Regions from separate parts of the Lysinibacillus sp. HST-98 genome, predicted to be linked through region 3. Evidence: riboswitches for the same ligand, from Rfam matches in the RefSeq annotation. Region 3 holds a riboswitch; each other region holds the start of a gene.
The links. Region 3 has a riboswitch for S-adenosylmethionine ahead of JIN86_RS12255 (MetQ/NlpA family ABC transporter substrate-binding protein). Riboswitches for the same ligand answer to the same signal wherever they lie in the genome.
Positions count from the first base shown of each region.

Region 1: linked by a shared signal. The riboswitch ahead of JIN86_RS18610 (methionine ABC transporter ATP-binding protein) and the one ahead of JIN86_RS12255 (MetQ/NlpA family ABC transporter substrate-binding protein) in region 3 are both predicted to bind S-adenosylmethionine.
Region 2: linked by a shared signal. The riboswitch ahead of JIN86_RS15225 (cyclase family protein) and the one ahead of JIN86_RS12255 (MetQ/NlpA family ABC transporter substrate-binding protein) in region 3 are both predicted to bind S-adenosylmethionine.
Region 4: linked by a shared signal. The riboswitch ahead of metA (homoserine O-acetyltransferase MetA) and the one ahead of JIN86_RS12255 (MetQ/NlpA family ABC transporter substrate-binding protein) in region 3 are both predicted to bind S-adenosylmethionine.

Region 1 is NZ_JAENHX010000009.1:126,663-132,753, forward strand. Features, by position in the region: gene JIN86_RS18600 (MetQ/NlpA family ABC transporter substrate-binding protein) at 1-703, opposite strand, end outside; gene JIN86_RS18605 (methionine ABC transporter permease) at 772-1,440, opposite strand; gene JIN86_RS18610 (methionine ABC transporter ATP-binding protein) at 1,430-2,458, opposite strand; SAM riboswitch class I at 2,541-2,644, opposite strand; gene JIN86_RS18615 (thioredoxin family protein) at 2,701-3,012, opposite strand; gene JIN86_RS18620 (toprim domain-containing protein) at 3,027-3,368, opposite strand; gene gcvH (glycine cleavage system protein GcvH) at 3,460-3,840, opposite strand; gene JIN86_RS18630 (arsenate reductase family protein) at 3,922-4,278, opposite strand; gene JIN86_RS18635 (acyl-CoA dehydrogenase family protein) at 4,459-6,091, opposite strand, start outside.
Region 2 is NZ_JAENHX010000006.1:188,686-194,776, reverse strand. Features, by position in the region: gene JIN86_RS15245 (hypothetical protein) at 1-137, opposite strand, end outside; gene JIN86_RS15240 (DUF2225 domain-containing protein) at 160-843, opposite strand; gene JIN86_RS15235 (Cof-type HAD-IIB family hydrolase) at 1,177-1,950, shown strand; gene JIN86_RS15230 (DedA family protein) at 2,012-2,608, shown strand; gene JIN86_RS15225 (cyclase family protein) at 2,639-3,376, opposite strand; SAM riboswitch class I at 3,468-3,573, opposite strand; gene JIN86_RS15220 (YuzC family spore coat inner layer protein) at 3,655-4,059, opposite strand; gene JIN86_RS15215 (helix-turn-helix domain-containing protein) at 4,174-5,745, opposite strand.
Region 3 is NZ_JAENHX010000004.1:294,183-300,273, reverse strand. Features, by position in the region: gene JIN86_RS12270 (enoyl-CoA hydratase/isomerase family protein) at 1-92, opposite strand, end outside; gene JIN86_RS12265 (methionine ABC transporter permease) at 106-777, opposite strand; gene JIN86_RS12260 (methionine ABC transporter ATP-binding protein) at 770-1,795, opposite strand; gene JIN86_RS12255 (MetQ/NlpA family ABC transporter substrate-binding protein) at 1,902-2,732, opposite strand; SAM riboswitch class I at 2,821-2,925, opposite strand; gene JIN86_RS12250 (PPC domain-containing DNA-binding protein) at 3,048-3,551, shown strand; gene JIN86_RS12245 (pyridoxal phosphate-dependent aminotransferase) at 3,594-4,763, opposite strand; gene JIN86_RS12240 (carbon-nitrogen family hydrolase) at 4,860-5,654, shown strand; gene JIN86_RS12235 (PucR family transcriptional regulator) at 5,708-6,091, opposite strand, start outside.
Region 4 is NZ_JAENHX010000001.1:25,600-31,690, reverse strand. Features, by position in the region: gene JIN86_RS00155 (TSUP family transporter) at 1-587, opposite strand, end outside; gene JIN86_RS00150 (TrmB family transcriptional regulator) at 713-1,495, shown strand; gene JIN86_RS00145 (hypothetical protein) at 1,519-1,905, shown strand; gene JIN86_RS00140 (nucleotide excision repair endonuclease) at 1,956-2,327, opposite strand; SAM riboswitch class I at 2,531-2,642, shown strand; gene metA (homoserine O-acetyltransferase MetA) at 2,765-3,700, shown strand; gene JIN86_RS00130 (GerAB/ArcD/ProY family transporter) at 3,741-4,889, opposite strand; gene JIN86_RS00125 (hypothetical protein) at 4,920-5,153, opposite strand; gene JIN86_RS00120 (Ger(x)C family spore germination protein) at 5,159-6,091, opposite strand, start outside.

The DNA.
Region 1 (6,091 bases), on a different contig from region 3:
TATCTTCAAGAGAAATAGCATCTTCAATTGGGTTTAAACCGTTATCGATGGCAAAGTTAGAATTGATAAGCACTGCATCGCCTTCATCATTTTCGTACATTTGTACAAGCATTTCTGGTGCAGTGTTTGCATCGAATTTAAAGTTTTTAGGATTTTCTTCAATATCCTTTAATTCTGCTGCTGTTTTATCAATGCCTTCTTTTAATTTGATTAAGCCTTTAGCCTCTAATAATGACAGCATACGACCATGGTCAGATACTGAGTTAGAAAGTAAGATTGTTGCGCCTTCTGGCAGGTCTTCTAACGTTTTATATTTTTTTGAGTAAATACCGATTGGTTCAATGTGAACGCCACCTGCATTGACGAAATCGTAGCCATTGTCTTTAATTTGTAGCTCTAAATAAGGGATGTGCTGGAAATAGTTTGCATCAATATCTTTTGACTCTAAATTTTGGTTTGGTAGAACATAATCTGTATACGTTTCAATTTCAAGGTCTATGCCTTCTTTAGCTAAGATCGGTTTTGCTTTATCTAAAATGACTGCGTGTGGTGTATTAGAAGCACCTACTTTTAATGTTACATTTTCTTTGCTATCTGTTTGATCGCCAGATGCTGATTTTTCATCTTCTTTTTTATCTGTACCGCAAGCTGCTAATGCTAGTACAAGTATGGATAAAAATAATCCTGCTAATAACTTTTTCATTTATGACACTCCCTTTTATTTGTTTAAAATATGTTAGCGGTAAGAACCGAAATAACCTCTTTTTCTTGCTAGCGTTTATCAATTTTCTCGGTAATTAAATCACCAATCCATTGAATAATAAATACGACTACTAAGATCAAAATAGTTGCCATTAATGTCACATCTTGGCGATTTCGCTGGAAGCCGTCTAAGAAAGCTAAGTTACCAAGACCCCCTGCACCAATAATTCCTGCCATCGCAGTATAACCTACAAGAGCAACAGCCGTTACAGTGATACCAGAAATCAAGGCTGGTAATGATTCAGGAACCAATACTTTACAAATAATTGTAGAAGTTTTCGCCCCCATTGAACGAGCTGCTTCAATCACACCTTTATCAATTTCACGTAACGCAATTAATACCATACGAGCATAAAACGGTGCTGCACCGATAATTAATGCAGGTAACGCCGCATTCGCTCCTCTAATTGTACCTAGTAAAAATTTCGTAAATGGAATTAATAAAATAATTAATACGATAAATGGAATGGAACGGAAAATATTTACGAGTGATCCTGTTAAAAAGTTAACGATTTTATTTGCCCATAACTGATTGGGACTAGTTAAAAATAGAACAATACCAATGACTAACCCAAGAATAAATGTCACAACCGTTGATATAGCTGTCATGTATAATGTTTCATACGTAGCTTGCCACATATTTTCCCAGTCTACATTCGGAAAGAGATTAGTTAGCATTTTCAATCACCTCCGTCTGTACTTCCACTGTATTTAAATAACGAAGGGCTTCAGTGACGTTTGTCTGAGAGCCATCAATTTGCACAATCAATGTACCATATGCACCATTTTTTGTTTGCGAAATATTTCCGTGAACAATACTTACTTCTACATCAAATTGTTTCACAAGATGTGAGATGACAGGCTGTTCTGTTTTTTCACCAACAAAAATAAGTTTGACAAGTTGCCCAGTTGGATAGTTTGTTTTAATTTGTGCTACCGTATCTTGTGTTTCCTTAGTGTCTGTAATTTGAGATACAAACTTCTTAGTAATAGCTGCCTGTGGGGCTTGGAAGACTTGCAATACCTCACCACGTTCCACAATTTCGCCTGCCTCCATCACCGCTACACGATGACAAATTTTGCGAATGACATGCATTTCGTGGGTAATCAGGACGATCGTTAAGCCTAAGCGTTCATTTATATCTACGAGTAAATCAAGAATAGCATCCGTTGTTTCAGGATCGAGTGCGGAAGTCGCCTCATCACATAGTAAAACCTCTGGATTATTCGCTAATGCACGTGCAATTCCTACACGCTGCTTTTGTCCACCAGAAAGCTGGGATGGATATGCCTTATCGCGCCCTTCTAAGCCTACAAGGGCAATCAATTCCTTCACACGTGCTTCACGTTGAGCCTTTGGGAAGCCTGCGATTTCTAGAGGGAATGCAATATTTTCGGCAACTGTTCTCGACCAAAGTAAATTGAAATGCTGGAAAATCATACTTACCTTTTGTCTAGCCGCTCTAAGCTTTTGCCCTTTTATCGATGAAAATTCTTGATTGTTCACCGTTACTGTTCCTGCTGTCGGTTTCTCTAAACCGTTTAATAAACGAATCATGGTACTTTTACCAGCACCACTATAGCCGATAATGCCAAAAATTTCACCTTTATTAATAGTAAGGTTGACGTCTTTGACTGCCGTTAATTCGCCATTTGCTGTTTTGTATTTCTTTGTAATATTTTGAAGCTGGATCATAGCGAATACTCCTTTTCTCATATAGAAAACCCCTTCACTCACAGACAAGTAGAAGGGGTCACGTATGATACGTTAAACCGTTCTCTCATCTTTCAAAGAAAAATCTTTGAGTGATTTGGCACCTTTTCACATTGTGATGGTTGCCGGGCTTCATAGGGCACTTCCCTCCGCCACTCTTCATAAGAGTTCGATATATTTAATGTTTTAGTAATATATTTGATACTTTACCACGCTAGTAAAGTTCAGTCAATTGATTTTTTTAACAATTCATATAAAAATGGTACGGATTGAAAGGCATAAATTTTTTCTGTCACTTTTCCGCCATCAGTGATGAGTAGACATGGAACACTTTCAATTTGATGCTCATAGGCAATGTGTTCCAAAAAGTTGATATTTGCTTTCCCAATTTGTAGCTGTGGCAGTAATTGTTCAATAACGGACATCATTTTAGATGCCACTGCACATGTTCCACACATCGGTGTATATAAATAAAATGCAGTTTTCTCTCCCGACTGTTTAGCCGTTTCCCACTGCTCTGTTGACCATTCTTCCATTTACTCACGCAACCTTACAAAATATATTCATTATGGATTGAAAAATGTGCACGCAGTAAAATCATCGCTAGGACTTTTCTTGGTGTCGTTTCTACTTCCTTGTATGTTGGCATTGTGCGCAGATGCTCAGCTTCTGGATAATGTCTGTCCATTAATGCACGTAGCTTATCCCCAGAAGTATCTGCATCAAAAAAAGTAAATAGCTCACAGCCCTCATAGGGATCCAGTAGTTCTTCTAATTGATGCACACCAATTGTACCATTCGTACATAGTATTGTAACATTCTCATTCAAAATAGGCTCAATTTGTAGCTTATCTGAACGCCCTTCTACTATCAAGCATTTTCCCTCGAACATTACGCCACCTCCATTTAGAGATCCCCACTTATAAGTCATTATATAACAAAAAACGCCGGTAGTTGCCGACGTTTTTCGATTATGGCTTGTCTTATTCAGCGATCATTTCTTCGTATTGCTCTGCTGTCATTAGTTTCTCAACTTCTGATGCATCAGCAGGCTCAACAACGATCATCCATGCTTTTTCATATGGTGATTCATTAACGAATTCTGGGCTATCTTCTAAATCTGCATTTACTTCCACTACAGTACCTGAGATTGGTGCATATAATTCAGAAACAGTTTTTACTGATTCTACGCTACCGAATGGATCATCTGTTTTGATTTCGTCGCCAACTTGTGGAAGCTCAACGAATACGATATCTCCTAATTCAGATTGTGCGAAGTGAGTAATACCAATACGTACTTTTCCATCTTCTACTTTTACCCATTCATGTTCTTCAGAGTATCGTAAGTCTTTAGGTGTGCTCATGCAAAAAACCCCTCCATAAATATGTAATATATTCACTTTCAGTGTGCCATACTTCTCCTCTAAATACAAGGTTTAATACGGTTATTTCCAAGCTTGCTCAAAATCTACTTCTTTAAAACCTAAAGTAACTTTTTTTCCATCTGTGACGATGGGACGTTTAATTAACATACCATCTGAAGCTAATAACTCAAGCTGCTCATCCTCCGTCATTTCGGCTAACTTGTCCTTTAAGCCAAGCTCACGATATTTCATACCTGAGGTATTAAAAAATTTCTTCAAAGGCTGTCCGCTAGCCTGCCAAATAGCTGTTAATTCTTCTTTAGTGGGAGGTTGCTCTGCGATATGTACCTCTTCATAGGAAACCTCATGCTCATTTAACCACTTCTGTGCCTTTTTACATGTTGTACATTTCGGATAATGGAAAAATTGAATCGTCATTACAATGCTCCTCTTCTGTCTTTTTCTGTAGTATACCATCATAGTTGTTTTCAATGGTGAACTTCACTCTTTATTGTAAGTTTATCCACCAGTTGTGCAAATTTATCCGCTCCTTTTACGATTATCCATCTCATAAAAAAAACCTAGCTATCTTTTGCAGATAGCTCGGTTAAATTTGCACTAAACAATATATTTTTCAGCATCAATTAATTTAACGGAAGCCTCACGCTTCTTCACAATTAGATTGTATGGATTATTACGCGTTAGCTTACGCAGTGCAGATAATGTCATACGGGCAGCATCGCCATCTGCTGATGCAAGAATTGTGTCTTTTGCTTCCTTTTCGATTTCTGCGAATGCTTCTTGGCAGAAAATTTGTGTGTATAGCAATTTTTGATGTGCTTTTTCAACACCGTCACGAGCAATTGCCTTCTCTGTACGTAAGACAGCTGATTCCATTGCAAATAATTGGTTAGCTATATTCGCAATGTTTACCAATACTTCTTGCTCTTGATCAAGCTTTGCACCAAAGCGTTGGGCTGCTAAGCCTGCAGCTAAGACAGCAATTTTCTTGGCATTTTTCACTAAATATTTTTCTTGTGCTAACGGCTCTGTACCGATTTCCTCTGGCATTAGCATAAGCAGCTCTTGCTGTAAATTTTGAGCCACTTGTAATAATGGCAGCTCACCTTTTAGCGCCTTTTTCATAAATGTACCAGGTACAATCATGCGGTTAATTTCGTTTGTACCTTCAAAAATTCGATTAATACGAGAATCACGGTAAATACGCTCTACCTCATACTCAGCCATAAAGCCATAACCGCCATGAAGTTGGACAGCTTCATCAGCAATATAGTCTAATGTTTCTGAACCGAATACTTTGGCAATAGAGCATTCAATCGCATATTCGGCGATCGCACCTGCAATTACTTTTCCTTGCTTTTGCTCTTCCAGGCTTAACTGGCTTAAGCGATCCTCAAATAGTCCAACAGTACGATAGTTTAATGATTCAGAAGCATACAATTGAGAAGCCATTGTTGATAATTTTTCTTTTGTCAGATTGAAATCAGAAAGCTTTGTCTTAAACTGCTGTCGTTGGTTTGTATACTGAATAGCTAACTCCAATGCACGCTTCGATCCGCCAATTGTGCCCACGCCTAGTTTATAACGACCAATGTTTAAAATATTGAACGCAATGATATGCCCACGACCAATTTCGCCTAATAGATTTTCTACAGGTACTTCCGCATCTTCCAATACTAATGTACGAGTTGATGATGATTTAATCCCCATTTTCTTTTCTTCAGGACCAACTGAAACACCATTGTAGGTACGTTCTACGATAAAGGCAGAGAATTTATCGCCATCAATTTTTGCGTAGACCACAAATACATCAGCAAAGCCTGCATTCGTAATCCACTGTTTTTCACCATTTAAAATATAATGTGTGCCAGCTTCATTTAATTTTGCAGTCGTTTTTGCACCTAGAGCATCTGAACCTGAACCTGGCTCTGTTAATGCATAGGCAGCGATTAATTCACCTGAAGCAAGCTTAGGTAAATATTTTTTCTTTTGATCTTCATTACCGAATAGAACAATTGGTAATGACCCAATACCAACATGAGCACCATGTGTGATAGAGAAACCACCTGCAACAGACATTTTTTCAGCGATTAAAGCGGAAGAAACCTTGTCTAATCCAAGCCCTTCGTATTCTTCAGGCACATCTGCTCCAAGTAAACCTAATTCGCCTGCACTTTTTAGGAGACGCACTGAATGTTCAAATTCATGGTGCTCTAAATTTTCCACTACT
Region 2 (6,091 bases), on a different contig from region 3:
AGCTCAGATGATACGCCTGTTAGAGCGACAACTTCTTCGTTTGTTAGGTAGCGATTATTTTTTCTTAATAAAAAATGATGTAGCTCTGAAAATATATCCTCTTCTCTCACATCAATTTTCTTTTGAAATAGCAACATAATTAGTCATCTCCTCGTCCCATTAATTAATGATTTCATTAATTGTTATGGGTTGTTCGTCATATTTATAATTTTCCCAACGATTGCGTGCAAGCTTGCGATATTTTGGCGAAACATTTCGATCAGCGATTAAGCGTGAAAATCCTTTTTTTGCTTCAGGAATATCACCAAGTCGAAGGCTTAATTCAGCATGTAAAAACTGAATTCTCTCTCCACCTTCTTGATTAGAGGCAAAGGATTTACTATAAAAGTCTCTAGCTGCAAAAAGATAACGCTTTTCGGATTCTTCGTCCTTTTTTAATCGATAGAGCCAAGCAATTTTTAAAGCGAAATTCGCCATTAAAAGAGATTCTTCCATTGACGCACGGGATACTAAATAGGCGAGCTTAAAACTGATAATGGCATTATCAATTGTACGTTCCTGACAGATATCCATAGGTTTCTGGAGCTCTTTAATGTATAGTTCATCAATGAGTAGCATGAAAGGTCCATATGTTCGTGTCATAGATTTATGGTAGGCATAGCCACAATGTGGACATACAGCAACTTCATATAGCAAAGGGTTTAGACCATCGTAAACAGGCATGAAATCCGTTTGTTCTTCGATAATTTTATATCGATTAGGGCGAACTTTATATGTTGTAAACTGCTTTTTGCAAAATTTACAATCAACACTACTTTCATAGTAGTAAATGTTAAATGCCATAAGAATCAACTCCTTTGCGTGTTCTAAATTTTTATTTCTTTTGTTCTATTTATACGTAAGATTTTATCGTTCAATGTATTTAAGTTATTATCTTTTATTTTAACAATTTTGTGTTCTTTGGTATACTCCTTTAGAATTATTAAAATAAAAATATTCAAGGAATTTTTAGTTAAATATTATTATAAATACGCTTGTAATAGTTTTTATCGGTGGTGTAAATGGAAGTTGTATAGTTTACTTAAATTTTGTCAAAATACTTTCACATATTTCAAGCGATAAAAATTATAAATTTAATTTTATTGGTTCTAAATAACTATAATGGAGATACTCAAAATGAAGTGTAATATCGTGTTTTTTGATGTAGACGGCACATTGATTAATTACGAGGATGGCTGTGTGGAAGAAAGTACAAAACAAGCTATTCAGCTATTGCAAGAAAAGGGAATCCATCTTGTAGCTGCTACTGGAAGACCCTTATCTATGTGCTATGAGTTAAAAGCGCTGGGGATTGAAACCTTTATTACAGCAAATGGAGCCTATGTAAAACATAAGGAACTTGTCATACATAAAACTCCGATTGCCAAAGAAATTGTCCACAATGTACAGGCTTTTGCACAGACACAGCAGCATAGCCTAACATTTTTTACAGAGCAGCTATCCATGAATAGCATACAAAGTCCAGTAGCTTTAAGAGCGATGCAAGAAACTTTATCTTTACGGGATTTTCCACTTATAAATGAAAGAATTGTAGATGAAGAGGTTTTTCTCATGTGTTTATATGCGGATGAGCTGGCAGAAAAAAGATATACTAGCCAATTTTCGAATATATTTTTACAGCGTTGGCATCCTTATATTGTGAATGTATTACAGCAGGATGTTTCGAAGTCTATAGCTATTAAAGCGGTGCTTGATTATTTTAATATTGACCCTAAGAATGCGATTGCCTTTGGGGATGGGGATAATGATATTGATATGTTGGAGTATGTAGGAGTAGGAATTGCTATGGGAAATGGTAGTAAAGCTCTAAAAAGAGCTGCCAATTTTGTTACAAAGAAATCTACGGATGGCGGTATCAATTTTGCTTTACGTCAGCTTCAAGTCATTTAGAGCGCTGAGGTTACACTATATATAGCAGGTAGATTTTAATAAATTTTAGGTGGGATGATTTATGGCACATCACGTGCAGTCTCTAATTGAACATTACGGATACTTTGGGATTATCGTGATTCTAATTGGAGGTATTGTTGGGGTGCCACTTCCTGATGAGGTGTTTCTAACTTATGTAGGCTATAGTGTTTACCGAGAAAGTCTTGAACACATTCCTGCTTTGGGCAGTGCAATGATTGGTGCGGTTGGAGGCATTACCTTAAGCTACTATATTGGTTATCGTTTTGGCTTACCGTTACTGCAGAAATATGGCCCTAGAATTCATATTACAGAGCAAAAAATTGACTTTACGAAAAAGATGTTTACAAAAATAGGACCTACCCTATTATTAATTGGCTATTTTATTCCAGGAGTACGCCATTTGACAGCATATATTGCGGCTATTAATAATTATCCTTATAGAAAGTTTGCACTTTTTGCCTATATAGGGGCATTTATTTGGACGTTCACATTTATATCATTAGGAGAGATGCTTGGAGAGAAATGGCGATTTGTTGGATACTATTTAACTCATTATAGTATCTATCTTATCCTTTTATTTATTGTAGGGATGCTTATTGCTTACTTTTTATTCAAAAAAAGAAATGGACAAACATAAAAGTCGGTATACGCTATACCGACTTTTATGTTATGGCAAAATAGCAAATGAGCGCACAGGGAAGCCAGATGCTTTTTCTGGCTTAGGTACGATATTGAAGATGATAGCGCCTTTCGCAGGTAGCTTGTCTAAATTAGTCATTAGCTCAATTTGATAGGTGTCCTGGTCAAGCACAAAATATTCGCCATCTAGCTTGCCATTTTTACGAAAATTAGCAGCAGAGTCTGTATCGAATGTTTCATGACCAATTGCGCTTACCTTACGTTTTGTTAGTAAAAACTGTAAAGCTTCTAAACCCCAGCCAGGGATATGGTTATGTCCATCTGCATCCTTATTACTGAAAGCCTCTTTATCTGGCCAGCGCTTACTCCAATCTGTACGTAATGCAACAAATGTTCCTGCTTCAATTTCTCCATGCTTGTCCTCAAAATTAAGAATATCTTCTACACTTAATGTAAAATCATGGTTGCTCGCAGCCTCTTGTGATTTATCAATAACAACAAGGGGGAGAACAAGCTCTTTTAGTTCTAATTCTTCTAAGTAGCGAGTATCTCGCACAAAATGAATGGGTGGGTCGATATGTGTGCCATATTGACCAGGGAACGTGAATTGTTGAGCGAAGAAACCATCCTTATGAGAAAATAATGTTTCAAATTTAGCGTCCTCAAACATAAAAAAATGTGGTGAATTAGGGCCGAAAGTATGTGTTAAGTCAACCCACTGTTTCGATTTTAATAATTCCAATGCTTGCAAAAGTTCATTCGACATCGATTTCCCTGCTTTCTGTAAAAAATAGTGGTAAATAAAAAGGAGTCCCCTAATAGAAGAGGACTCCTGCTTGAAACAACGGTAGTTCTTCTTCTCATCTTCAAGGCTGATCATTTTGCCAATTGGAATTAGCACCATACTGTTAGCTGGTTGCTGAGACTTCATCGGGCCAATCCCTCCGTCTCTCTTGATAAGAAAAGTAATATAAGAATTTTCAGAAATAACAATACAAACACTTTAGCATAGTTTTTTATAGTTTACAAGTTCACTAGGAATTTTCACCAATTCAAATTTAAGGTGACTCCACAACAATCATGATCAATAAGACGTATTCTAAAACTGTCTGGTGTATAGTTTGTTTCAAATTTCACCGTAATGCCTGTTGATGTGATTAATTTTTCAACCTCTGTTTTATTTGAAAGTTGAGCAGCATTCATTAAATCATGTGCGAATTGTTGGGAGCTATCTATTTTATCCGTAAGTAATTGGGCTTGTTGCATCATCGCCTTTATCCGTGATGCTGAAGCTTTTAATTTGTGTGTATCGATAGGTGGAAAAGGATTATTGGTCGGCATTGCTAGATGTTGCGAAAAGGGTCTAGTGGCAAAATGATTAGCGATAGGCGATGTTGGATAATGATAGGGATGCACAAAATACGGATAAGGATTGTAATACAAGGTCATTCCTCCTATCCTATAACTGATACCTTATCTTATGTAGCCAAACGGCTTTCGGTGTTATTAGCAGTGCAATGTTTAGGACAAACATTTAAAAAGGAAGCTAAAGTAAGCTTCCTTTTAGCCAAGTACATTCAAGACATCATCAATTTTTTTACTATGTGATAAAATGCCATAATTCATCCATGTTAAAAAGTCTACTTCATAGACACAGTTGCTTTTAACGGCAGCTAGGTTTTTCCAAGTAGGAGTTTTTAAAATAGCACGTTCCTCATTTTCATAAATGGAATGTTGTTTATCAAAGGTAATAAATAAATGATCAGCATCTAATTGCAACAATTGAGCAAATGTCAGTTGTGCTTTACGTTGATTGTGCGGAATACTCCATACTAGTGAATGTGGCATTAAACCTAAGTCACGATATAAAATGGGGCCCGTATAGCCACATTCAGGGCCCGCGTATAGAGTAATGCCAATGGCTGAAATACGGAGAAATGCCACACTTTGCCTATAAACAGATTTGCTAAGAATTCCTTTTGCTTGTTGTACTTTATCTTCATATTGTAGGATTACGTCTTGCATCAAGGAGGTTTTTCCTGTTAGATCTGCAATTTTAAATAAAGTAGATTGCCAATTCTCTCCAGGGTGTGAGAGATGGCAGACGGGGGCTACCTCATTTAAATGGTGAAAGGATTCCCAACGCTCTACACCAGAATCTAGCATAATTAAAGTCGGCTTATAGTAAAGGAGTCGATCCATTTCTCTATTTTGTACATCGATATCTGGCACTTCCTGTAGACCTAAATAGTCTTGTTTTCCCCATTTTGCATGACTGAATTGAGCAATTGGCGTAATCCCAAGCGCAACAAAGAAATCTTCTAAGAATGGTGCAAATACACGTAGATGGCTGCTTTGATTTCTTCGATATTGTCCTGGAGAGATGCCGACATGTTCTTTAAAACGACGATTGAAATAATACTCATTATTAAATCCGACAGATTGGCTAATTTCAAATACTCGATCATTTGTTGTCATTAATAGTTGCTTAGCTTTTTCAATACGTATGTTATTTAAATAGTGAAGGGGAATTTGTCCCGTAATATCTTTAAAAATGCGCGTATAATTCCACCTTGGTACGTCAGCTAGCTGTGCTAGCTGCTCAACTGTCCACTCCTTTTCAAAATGTTTATGTAAATGGTTAATGGACTGCTCAACAGATTGGCGATCATTTTTTTGCATCTGCTTGGGTATGGTTTGATGTAAGAGCAATAACATCAGCTCTTGAAAGTGCACATGCTGCTCAAAAATCGTGTGTTCATGCTCCGCTAACCGGTTCTGATAGATGACTTCTAGCAGTCTATGACATTGTGAAAAGGGGAGAAGATGTCGTTCGATGATACTTGTAAAATGACTATATGAATTCTGACTATTGCTGAGATTGACAATGTTGAATTGTAATTGATAAAAACAAAGGTGCTCACTTTGAATGTGGATACTAACCGTGTTATTTGGCGGTATCAATATGCACTTTTCTTCACTAAAATGAATGGTGTCATGATCTATTTCTAGTTTTCCACTACCATTCATTACGATGAAAAGTGTATAGAAATCACTACTAATCAATAATTTTTTTGATGATTGAATTGCATAAGAGATATTTTGTAACGTATAAACATGTGTTAAGTTACCCATTGATAATTCACCCCTTTGTGTTGAATTGGCATAACAACACAAAGAAAGCCCTCATTAAGAGCGTTCTTCATATTGTTGAAAAAGATCATATGACTAGTAGAAAAAGCCCGTTTAGCAAGGCAAGGGGTTGATTTCCGCTCCGCCAGCGTCCTTTCCAGGGGGCGTCCGATGAGCCGCTTCACTCACTTACGTTCGCTCCAGGGTCTCATCTGTGACACTAAATCCCCTTGGAGTGACGCTGGCTCCACTCCAATCAACTATGCTGCTAACGTGTCTTTTCTTCTTTCGTACTAGCAGTAGGGAACAAAAAAGTCTATTAAAGAGAGAATAGGCACTTATTTCAATG
Region 3 (6,091 bases):
ATTGCCCTTGATAAAGAATTTCGTTTATCTGGGCGATTTAATACTAACGTTGCAATATAGCCATTTTTCTCTACATAAATTTCGTTTGTCATCTTCATTCTCCTCTTAATCTTTTTTCAACTTCGCGGCGAAGCGGTTACCGATGGATTGAATGCTTTGCACAAGGATGATTAAGATAAAGACAGTTGCATACATCACATCAACCTCATAGCGTAAATGACCGTAACGATAGGCAAGGTCACCTAAACCGCCAGCACCAACCATTCCTGCCATTGCTGTTGCACCAATTAATCCTATTGTGGCAATCGTTAAGCCTAAAATAATAGATGGTCGTGCTTCACGTAATAGGACATGCCAAATGATATGGCGACGTTTAATACCCATAGCTGTGTAGGCTTCTACTACTCCGGAATCCACTTCTAAAAGCGCAGATTCCATCAGTCGTGCAATATAAGGAGCTGTGTAAACAACTAGCGGAACGATTACACCTTTAACACCAATTGTTGTACCTACAATTAACTTGGTAAAAGGTAAAATGAAGAATAATAAAATGATAAATGGAACAGAGCGAACAATATTGATAAATAGATTAAAAAATTGATAGAAAAATTTATTTTCAAAGGATTGTCCTGGTCGTGTTAAAACAATTAATAGCCCTAATGGAATACCAATCAGAATGGAGAACAATAATGAAATTCCGACCATTTGAAATGTTTCGATAATTGCTTTGCCAATAACATCTGACCAATCTGTAAAGAAACTTTGGATACTACTCATTGAACGCACCTCCTAATTCTTCCACTGCCACACCATTTTCTGAAAAATACGCTAACGCCTTTTGGACAATCTGCGTCTCGCCATGTAAATGCACCACAATATTGCCGACAATACCGTTTTTTAATTCAATAATATTAGCTGTTAAAATATTTGGTTGTACATCGTATACCTTAGTGACTTCGGCTAATAATGGCTTACCAGTACTTTCACCAAGGAATGTTAAACGGATTACACTTCCTGAAACATTTAATTGCTCAATAAGAGAGGGGGATAAATTACGTTGTGAAATTGTATTTAAAAACTTTCGCGTTGTAGGGTGTTTCGGTTTCGCAAAAAGTTCAATCGCTGTGCCAAATTCCACAACTTTCCCTGATTCTAGAACAGAAACCTCATCGCAAATTTTTTGAATTACATTCATTTCATGTGTGATGAGCAGAATCGTAATGCCTAATTCACGATTAATTTTTAACAACAATTCAAGAATGGCTTCCGTTGTCTCAGGATCAAGTGCACTTGTTGCTTCGTCACTAAGTAAAATCTCTGGTTCCTGTGCTAAGGCACGTGCAATCGCCACACGCTGTTTTTGACCACCTGAAAGTTGATTTGGGTAACTATCTAGTTTATCTGTTAAACCGACAATTTCAGCATACTTAGCTACTCGGTTTTTTACTTCCGCTTCTTTATAGCCTAGAAGCTTTAAGGGAACTGCAATATTATTGTAAACTGTTGCTGTTTTTATTAGATTAAAGTGCTGGAAGATCATCCCGATTTTTTGGCGTGTTTGACGTAATTCTTGAAGAGAAAGGGTCGTAATGTCTACATTGTCTATCACTACTTTTCCTGCTGTAGGACGTTCTAGTAGATTAACACAACGAATGAGTGTACTTTTACCAGCACCACTATAGCCGATTACACCATGAATTTGTCCCTTTTTTACATGAAGATTAATGCCATCCACAGCTTTTATGATGCCTTTTTTCGACTTGAATTCTTTTGAGATATTTTGTAATTGAATCATGCGATTGTTTGCTCCTTTCTCCACCTTCTAAAAAGCAAGAATCTGCTCGTTTTCCTATAGAGGGATTTCGGCAGATTCTTTGGCTTATAGAAGCTTCCTGAACATATTACCAGCTAGGGATTACAGAACCTTTGAATTCCTCTTCGATGAATTGACGTACTTCATCAGATTGGTAAGCCTCAACGAACTTTTGAATTGTTGGATCATTTTCATTTTCAGCACGCACGACAATATAGTTCACGTATGGAGAATCAGTAGATTCCAATAAAATAGAGTCATCTTTAGGGTTAATACCAGCTTCTAATGCAAAGTTTGTATTAATAGCTGCTACGTCTACTTCACTAAGTTGTTTAGGAATTTGAGCTGCCTCTAATTCAATGAATTTTAAATTCTTTTTGTTTTCTTCTACATCACGAATCGAGGCTGTTAAGTCTGCGCCATCTTTTAACTTAATATAGCCAGCTTCCTGTAAAACAAAGAGGGCACGCGCTCCATTCGTTGGGTCATTTGGTAAGCCAAACGTTGCACCGTCAGGAATGTCATCAAAGGATTTATATTTTTCAGAGTAGATACCCATTGGATTTAAAATCGTTTTGCCCACTGGTACTAAATCTGTATCATGATCTTTATTAAATGTATCCAGGAAAGGCTCGTGTTGATAGCTGTTCGCATCAAGATCACCTTCAGCTAAGGATGTATTAGGTAAAACATAGTCAGAAAATGATTTTAGCTCTACTTCTAGCCCGTTTTCTTTTGCTACTTTAGCGGCTACTTCTGCAATTTGTTCGTGTGGACCAGAAGTGACGCCTACAACGATTTTCTTTTCATCAATTCCTTCAGCTTGGCTTTTACTATCTTCTTTAGAGCCACAGCCTGCTAAAGCTGCTACTAATGTTAAACTTGCTAAACCTACTAAAAATTTATTTTTCTTTTTCATGAAAATACCTCCAAGATTGTTTTTATCGGTTTTTTGAAAATAAAAAAACTCTCTTACAAATTAAGAGAGGCTCATGAAAAGATGTCCTCTCTTATCTATCAAACGAAGTTCGTTTGCAGGATTTAGCACCTTCCTTTAAAAAGGAGGTTGCCGAGCTTCATAGGGCCAGTCCCTCAGCTACTCTTGATAAGAGATTTATAATATTTTTTTGTAATTCCGATAGAACTAATATAATTTATAGGGTATAGTAAGTCAATAAATAATTTTTTAATTTTTTATATAATTATAATATTTCGACGCAAAAGAGGGATAACGATGTCTGTAAGAGTTAATTATGGTATAGGTTCATTTGGTAAGGTTATTAGTGCTCGTTTTTTAACAGGAACAGATATCATTGAAGGGATTGAAGCGCTTTGCGAAGAGAATAATATAGCGTCAGCCACAATTGTAAGCTGTATTGGCAGCTTTCAAAAAAGTAGCTTTGTTTATTTAGTGCCAGATGCAACAGCTCAAATTCAAGTTCGTTTTAGTGATGTGATGGAAAAAGAGGGACCATTAGAATTTATTCAAGGTTCAGGTGTGGTGTGTAAACGAGATGGTGGATATGAGACACATTTCCATGGCTCTATGAGTGATCAATGGGGTGTTGTATCAGGTGGGCATTTAATAAAAGGGGGAAACCCTGTTATTACTGCTGACATAGTGTTGGCAGAGGTACAAGGTATTCAACATATTCGAAAATGGGATGATGAAACAGGTCATGCTCAATTTTATCCATTAGAAAATGGTTTAGGGCAACCAAGGAAAATTGAAAAATAATAATAATCCTGTAGCTAGAGATAGCTACAGGATACGTCTTATTTATCTATTAAACAATTGTAATTGCTCGATTCTATGGACTGCTTCACGTAAGCGCTCCTCACTAACCAGCAACCCTACGCGTACATAGCCTTCACCATATTGACCGAAGCCATTACCTGCTGCTACAGCGATATCAGCTTTTTCGAGCAAAAGATCAGCGAACTGTTCACTTGTATAGCCTAGTGGTACCGGGAGCCATGCGAAGAAGGAGCCTTTTGGAGCCGTAACATGCCAGCCAATTCTTCGAGCTTCTTCAATGAGTACATTTCGGCGACGCTCATAAGTAGCTCGTAGTTCATCCGCACATTGTTGGGAACCTGTCAGTGCTACTGCTGCGGCTTGTTGAATGGCAGGGAATTGGCTACAAAACAGATGATCCTGAATAAGATTAATGGCAGCAATTATCTCGGCATTCCCTACAGCGAAGCCTATACGCCAGCCAGCCATATTATAGGTTTTCGATAGTGTATACATTTCAACTCCTACTTCTTTTGCACCCTTTGCTTGAAGGAAGCTAACTGGTTTATTACCGTCAAATCCTATTGCCCCATAAGCAAAATCATGTGATACGATAATATTGTGTTCCTTCGCAAAGCGAACAGTCTCTTCAAAAAACGCAAGTGATGCTGTACCTCCTGTAGGGTTGTTCGGGTAATTTAAGTAAAGAAGCTTTACCTTTTCTTTCACTTCATCAGGTAATGCATCATAATCAGGTAAGAAATCGTTTTCGGCAAAAAGTGGCATCACTTCAAAATTGACGTCTCCTAGTACAACACCTGATAGGTAATCTGGATAGCCAGGGTCTGGTAAGAGCATCGTGTCACCAGGGTTTAACACTGCTAAAGGTAACTCAACTAGACCAATTTTTGTTCCACCGAGAATCGCTACCTCTGTATCTGGATTTAGTTCTACCTGATATTCACGTTGATAAAAGTCGGCAGCAGCTTGGCGTAATTCAGCGAGACCTCTAAATGGTGAATATTTGTGGTTTTGAGGATTTTCAGCCGCTTCCTGTAATGCTTGAATGATGTGAGTAGGCGTTGGCTGATCGGGATTTCCTTGCCCAAGGTTAATGACATCACGCCCTTCTTCTAGGGCCAAGTTTACTTTTTGAACGAGTGCTGCAAAAAATTGAGTGGGTAGTTGCTGTAGTTTTTTCGAGAATTCCATGCATGATCACCTTTTTCAGAATATAATAATTATTATTGAAGAATATGAAGCAAATAGTATTACTTTTTCTGTTAATTGTCTAGAGGAGGAATGGATATGAAAATCGGATGTATTCAATTAAATGTTGGCTTTGGCAAAGTTGAAGAAAATTTTGCGCGTGCGGAGGAGAAGATTCGTGAAGCTGCAAAACAAGGGGCAGAAATTATTGTGTTACCTGAAATGTGGAATACAGGCTATGCTTTGGAAAAACTGTCTGAGCTAGCAGATATCAATGGTGAGCGGACAAAGGCCTTTTTGGCTAAACTTGCTAAGGAACTTGATGTACATATTGTAGGGGGGTCTGTTTCAACAAAGAAAGGTGACAAATTTTATAATACGATGTATACCTTCGAACGTAATGGAGAGCTTGTAGGGGAATATAGTAAGGCACATCTTTTCCGTTTAATGGACGAGCATCTTTACTTAGAGGCAGGGAATGAAATGAATCGTTTTGCTCTAGGTGACATTGAAGCTGCTGGTGTTATTTGCTATGATATTCGCTTCCCAGAATGGTTACGAGCCCATGCATTACAAGGAGCAAAGGTATTATTTGTACCAGCGCAGTGGCCAACTCCAAGGATTGACCATTGGAAAACGTTGCTACAGGCTCGGGCAATTGAAAATCAATGCTTTGTCATAGCCGTTAATCGTATTTCAAAAAAGGTAGAAAATTTTAATGGGCAATCCATGATTATTCAGCCTTGGGGAGAAGTACTTTGGGTTGGTGCTGAGGACGAGGAAATAGCGGTGATCGATGTAGACTTTTCTATTGTCGATGAAGTACGTGGAAGAATCCCTGTTTACGATGATCGCAGACCTGAACTGTATCAGGATGTAGTTGTGAAAGGGTAATAAAGGGGCACGCTTAGGAAGGTAGATAGCCTTTTGAGCGTGCCAACTTTTTTCTAGCGCTTATCCTCGATCAATGAATTGGCTAGTAGCATAAATTCAAGTGTAATGCGGTTATGCCCATTCATAAAATTTTTACCTAGTAAACTTTCAAGCTTTTTTAAGCGGTGATAGAGTGTTTGACGAACAATAAACAATTGATTCGCTGTTTGCTGTTTAGAGCCATTTGTTTGTAAATACACCTGCAATGTTTCGAGAAGCTTACTATTATATTTTTCATCGTATTCAATAACGGGCTGTAAATAGTCGTAAATCACTTCCTGTAAATCCACCTGCATTTGTAATTTATAGATTAAATGATATAAATGCAGGTCATCGTAAAAGAACGAGGACGTTTGTACTTTTCGACAAATATATAAGGTTTCTAGTGCAGTTTGATA
Region 4 (6,091 bases), on a different contig from region 3:
ATACAAACACCAGCCACATTACTCGCCAAATTTAAAAACTTCGCATTACCAGCCGCCTTTAAAAAATCAAAGCCTACCAGTAAGAAGCTAAAGATTAAAAAGGACCCTGTCCCAGGACCAAGAAATCCATCATAAAAACCAATAGCAAATAATAGCAGCATAAATAAAAACAAATGTTTTTTAGATAGATTTTTTACAGTAGCGACGGCACCCCAATCCTTTTTAAAGATCGTATATACCCCAACAGCCGCCAGCATAACAAGCATTAATGGCTTTAGTAATGCTGGATTGATTAGATGTACAGTCCATGCACCACATAATGATCCGATAAATGCTAGCGGAAAATATTTGAGGACAGAGCGAATGTCCAGCTGGCCAGAACGGTAGAAAGAAATAGAGGAAGTGAGAGAGCCCATAGCTCCTGCTAGTTTATTCGTGGCAACAGCAGCGGCTGGATTGAGCCCTACAAATAGTAAGGCTGGTAGTGAAATTAAACCGCCCCCTCCCACTACTGAGTCAACAAAAGCTGCCAGAAATCCAAATGAAATTAATAGTATGAGAATATGTACATCGATTTCAAACAACATATGACACCTCTTTAGAATTAGTTACTACTGAAATAGTAACTAATTTTATTTACGCTGTAAACCCCATTTTTTCATTGGCAAATCTTCACAAAGGTAGCCTATAATAAAGATAATGGAGGGATTACATGGAGGAATTAATCACCCAGCTGAAAGAAATGGGTTTTACAGAATATGAAGCGAAGGCCTATACGGCACTTGTTCAGCAAAGTCATGTCAGTGCCTATCAGGTTAGTAAAAATTCTGGCATACCACGTGCAAGAGTGTATGATATTTTAAATATCCTTGTAGAAAAGGGCATCGTGTTAAAAGAAGAGACCGCAGAACAAACGACCTATTCGGCAATGCCTGTGTCTGTGTTCTTACAGCAAATTCAACAGCGCTGGGAGTCCAATTTTACGTCTATAAGCGGGAAACTAGAGAAATTAGAGGAAAAAGTGCAGGAAGCTGAGCCTAAAGTGGTCATGCTGAAGGGCAAGGAATCCATTATCAACTATTGTCAGTCACTTCTAAAGAAGGCGAAGAAAAAAGTGATGCTATCGATGTGGGAAGATATGTATGATGCCTTACGTGAAGATTTGCAAGAGGTGGCGCTGCATGTTCCTGTTCATGGCATTACGTTATATGTAGGAGAGCATCTCGCCTCTATTGACCAGCACAGAGCCACACATTATACAAAAAAAGCGTCGACACCGCATTGGTTTATCTTATCGGTAGATGGTCAGGAAATGATTTATGGTCATTCTCCATCTACCCAAGAGACGGCCTTTATCACCAATGATTCGGTTCATATTTATTTGTTAGAGGATTATATATGGCATGATGTACTCATTAATCGGTTAGTAAAACGGGATGATCAGGAGTTAGAAGACTGGATTGCTAAGGAGCGGAAAGCTTTTTTCTTAGAATAGTCTTATAAGGGAAGGGGAGTAACTTGAAAAACTTCGTGTTGCTATTTTTAATGAGCTTACTCATGCTAGGAGCCTGTAATGCTACACCACCATCCGAACCACCAACGATTCATGAGCTAACGGTTGTCCCAGATAATGTCCAAAAAAATATTGTTTCTAATGACAGAATACAACTATTACATGAAAATGATGCTCCATATTACCTTGTTTATTATTCAAAAGGGAATGTATTGGCAAGTATTACAGCTGAGGGAAATAGGCTTATCATCCAGTTAGAAGAAGGCAGCGAGCAAAGGAAAGAGGCTCAGCCCTTTGTTTTTCAAATCACCGTCAAGAATCCTGAGCTTGATACCATTGATTTGCGAATAAACGGTCAGAGTACGCCCATTGATCGTATGACCATTATGTGATAAAAGAAACCGAAATCTTTAGATGAGATTTCGGTTTCTTTATGAGATGTCTAATAAAAGACTTTGTCTACGTTATATTTAGAGCGGAAAGTATTAATCGCGTATGTTTCGTAAATTTCACGTTCCATTGGATCTTCTACTTCATAGACTTCAATTTTGAACACTTCATCACGATGGTTTTTCATCGGAGATACATTATCCTCGAAATGTTTTTTAATACGTTGACGAATTTTACGTGCTTTCCCAACAAACAATAGCTCATTCTTGTCATTATAGAATAAGAAAATGCCGCCTTTATCACGTGTGATTTTATGGAAGTCAATAAAACCGAAGTAAGGTGTGATTGGCACATCACCTGGTTTTAAATCTTGTTCACGTTGACGGATTACTAGATCTGGTTTTGGAAATTCAATTTTAATCAAACTATTCACGTTCCTCTCTCTTACTAAAAGTATATGGTAACATAATTACGGCATGTTTACCATAAATTTTAAATGTAGAAACACCCCATATAGCAAGCTTAGTGTACATCAAATGAGCAAGGAACATGCACATGAATCACAAAATATTCTATGAATTATTGATATTCTAACTAGTTCGTGTTACAATTCAAGATAATTAAATAATCTTATCAAGAGAAGCTGAGGGATTTGGCCCGATGACGCTTCAGCAACCTCTAACAATTGTTAGAAAGGTGCTAATTCCAGCAAAGGATTTTTTCCTTTGAGAGATAAGAGTGGACGTGAAAAAATCCTTCTCATTCTATCTCGTATGGAATGAGGAGGATTTTTTAATTTCGTTGCATCCTATGCAAGCAAGGTTTGCTAAAAGAGAGTGATTATAGAGAGGGGAAAGCAAGATGCCAATTAATATTCCGAAAAATTTACCAGCTGGAGAACATTTACGTGAGGAAAAAATCTTCGTCATGGAAGAAGATCGTGCGAAAACACAGCAAATCCGTCCATTAAATATATTAATACTAAATTTAATGCCTGAAAAAGAAAAAACAGAGCTCCAATTATTACGTTTATTGGGGAATACACCATTACAGGTGAATATTACCTTTTTGAATACAGCCACTCACGAGTCTAAAAATGTGAGTAAATCCCATTTGCAGCTTTTCTACACAACGTTCAATCAGATTCGACACCGACGCTATGATGGTATGATTATAACTGGTGCGCCAGTAGAAAAAATGGCTTTTGAAGAGGTCAACTATTGGCAGGAAATTTCAGAAATTATGGATTGGTCTAAAAAGAATGTGACATCCGTGCTACATATATGTTGGGGGGCACAGGCTGCATTGTATCATCATTATGGCATTGGCAAGGTTGAGCTTTCTGCTAAATGCTCAGGCGTCTATTCCCATGTGATTACAGATTTAACTGTAGATTTGGTACGCGGCTTTAGTGATTTATTTACTGCGCCCCATTCACGCTATACATCTGTTTCGATTGACGAGGTTCGCAATCATCCAGATCTACGATTATTATCCTATTCAGAGGATGCTGGGGTATTTATTGTACAATCAAAAGATAATAAAAATATTATGATTACGGGGCATCTAGAGTATGATGCGACAACGCTAGCCGATGAATACAGTCGCGATGTGGCGAAGGGCATAGATATCGCTGTTCCTGTAAACTACTTCCCGAATGACGATCCGACACAAGTGCCGATGAATACATGGCGTGCCCATACGCATCTATTATTCTCTAACTGGTTGAACTACTATGTTTACCAAGAAACACCATATGAATGGGATTTTGTAGATGAAATCGAATATCATATTTAATTAATAAAAAGTCTAATTTCTTTTCTAGCTTTAGAAGAAATTAGACTTTTTGATTGTCATTTTCTGTTTCCTGCTGAGGTGTTTCGTTTTTTTGAGCTTTGGATTTACGATTTCGAATAACTACCACAATCAGCAATAGTATGGGTAATAAAATGGTGAAAATAAAGGAAAAGATTGGCCAAATTTCATTATTATAATTAGTAGAATGCACAATATCTGGATGAACAATTTGAGAAAGTCCAATGACAATTATCCCCATCGGTATAATGAGTGGGCGATGATCCTTAATCTTCAAAATTTGTGCGAGGCCAACAACGGTCGTATAGAAATACATAAATGTACGAATATATATAGACGTAATCCACATAAATGCCATAATGATTTCAATGCGCTGTAAAAAATTACCTATTGATATTCTTTGGGCTAAGGCATAGCTAGGAAATGTCCTTGATGCTGTGTTTTCAGGACCTAATACAAGAATCGATAGGACAATCAACGTAACTAAGACGATTCCGCCAAAGATTGCCCCAATATATAGCCCTTTTTGTGCAGACTGCTGTACATTGACGCCAGTAGGATAGAGCATCAATAATACAATTAATGGAAAGGAAAAGATACTCATAAAACGTGCAATACTATAAAACATAGATGCTTTGGTCGCTTCTAGTAGAGGCTGAATATTCTCAAATGTAATTTGAGGGGTAATACTAAGGACGAAAAAAATAAAAATAAAGGTAAACAATGGGAAGAGGATTTCTGCCGAACGGGCAAAGGTCTCAATCCCTAAATAAGCGGCATACATAATAAGGATACTGAACAGTAGGGCAAATGCTAATGTCGGTGTCTCTGGCATAACTTCCGTTTTCATGAAAATACCGATAAAATAGAGTAATTCTCCAGCGGAAAGAAAGGTCATAATCAGGAAACAAGTCGCTGTGATTTTACCAAAAAAACGCCCAAGAATTTTTTCATTGGCCTCAATAAAGTTTAGGGATGGTGTTTGATTGGCCAGTGTTAAAAATAATTTTAGGACCAGTAAACTTAGGAGAACACCAATGCTTGCCGCTATCCAAGCATCTTGCTTTGCGGCACCAGTAATACTCGAAGGGATAATTAAAATCGCTGTACCGATAGAATAGAGAAAGGTAACGATCGTAAACTGTCTTGAACTAATTATCTCTTTTTCCATCTAGCTACCCTCCATTTCTCAATCCTCTTTCTATTTTGTGAATGACACAATGTAATCCCTAATCGGTGTGAAGATAAAGGTAATCAAATCTAATGGGCTAGGAATATGGATTTTCAGGGCAATCCCCATATTTAAAGCCGTTCCAATAAGAAGCAAAAAGGAGAATACAATCATGGCTTTTCTATCCTGTTGCTTTTTTAGCTTTGGAATAAAAATAAGCGCAACGATTATCGCGATGATCAAGATAGCTACGGCTAGTACCATTGCATTTATTCCTCCTTTGGCTTGTTTAATAATGAATTTTGCATCGTACCTGAACCTTGGGTAGTTACCTTTACATGAACTACCACTGCTAAATCTGGAAAAATGGAAGTCCAATCATCCTTGATTTTTTTCCACTGCTTAGGATCTGCCCGATGAAGGGCATCCCCAAATCCAAAAACATCTACTTCATATTGCTGTTGAATTTTCTCTACTGTTTTTTCTATGCGTTCATCAATTCCCTGGGCTGTTTTTTTATTAACGTAATCAATCGATTTATTTTTGGTAAGATCGATATCACATTCGACCTCTCCAACATTCTGCTCTACATTAATATGAACATCGATTTTCGGTTTCCCGTTTTTAAATGACCCTTTCACCTTTGTAGTGGATTGGGTAATTTCAGTAGACAAGGTCCCTTTATTAGGACAGGCAATGATTTCTATCGTACTTTGAATTTTGTCATTAAGAAAACTAACACTTTTGCTTTCACTTTCAGTCAGTAGCCCTATATATTTATCTCCTTTAAAGACTGCTAAACCTGTATAACGTAATAGCACAGGTGTTTTAACACGTTGCACATTTGTTTGATCTACCCCTAATTTCTTATCGCCATGAACTTCAATAGCAGAAATTAATGCCCCTTTATGCTTATTGCTTAACGTATTGACTAATTCATCAATATTAACAGCTATTGTGGAGCCCCAAGCCTTTTCAGAGACATCAAGGGAATTTAAGATTTTATTAGCAGGAACTTTTTCGATGGGTGTTAGTACATTTAATACTTCCTTCGCTGTTGCTTCGTGAGACATAATGACGTCGAAATCCTTACGAAATTCATGGTCCCTTACAATTAAATCAAGTGCATCACTCATGCCTTCTTTAGCAAGATCTTCCCCTAAAATAACCACTTGAAGGTGGGCAAAATAGGGCTTTCGAGC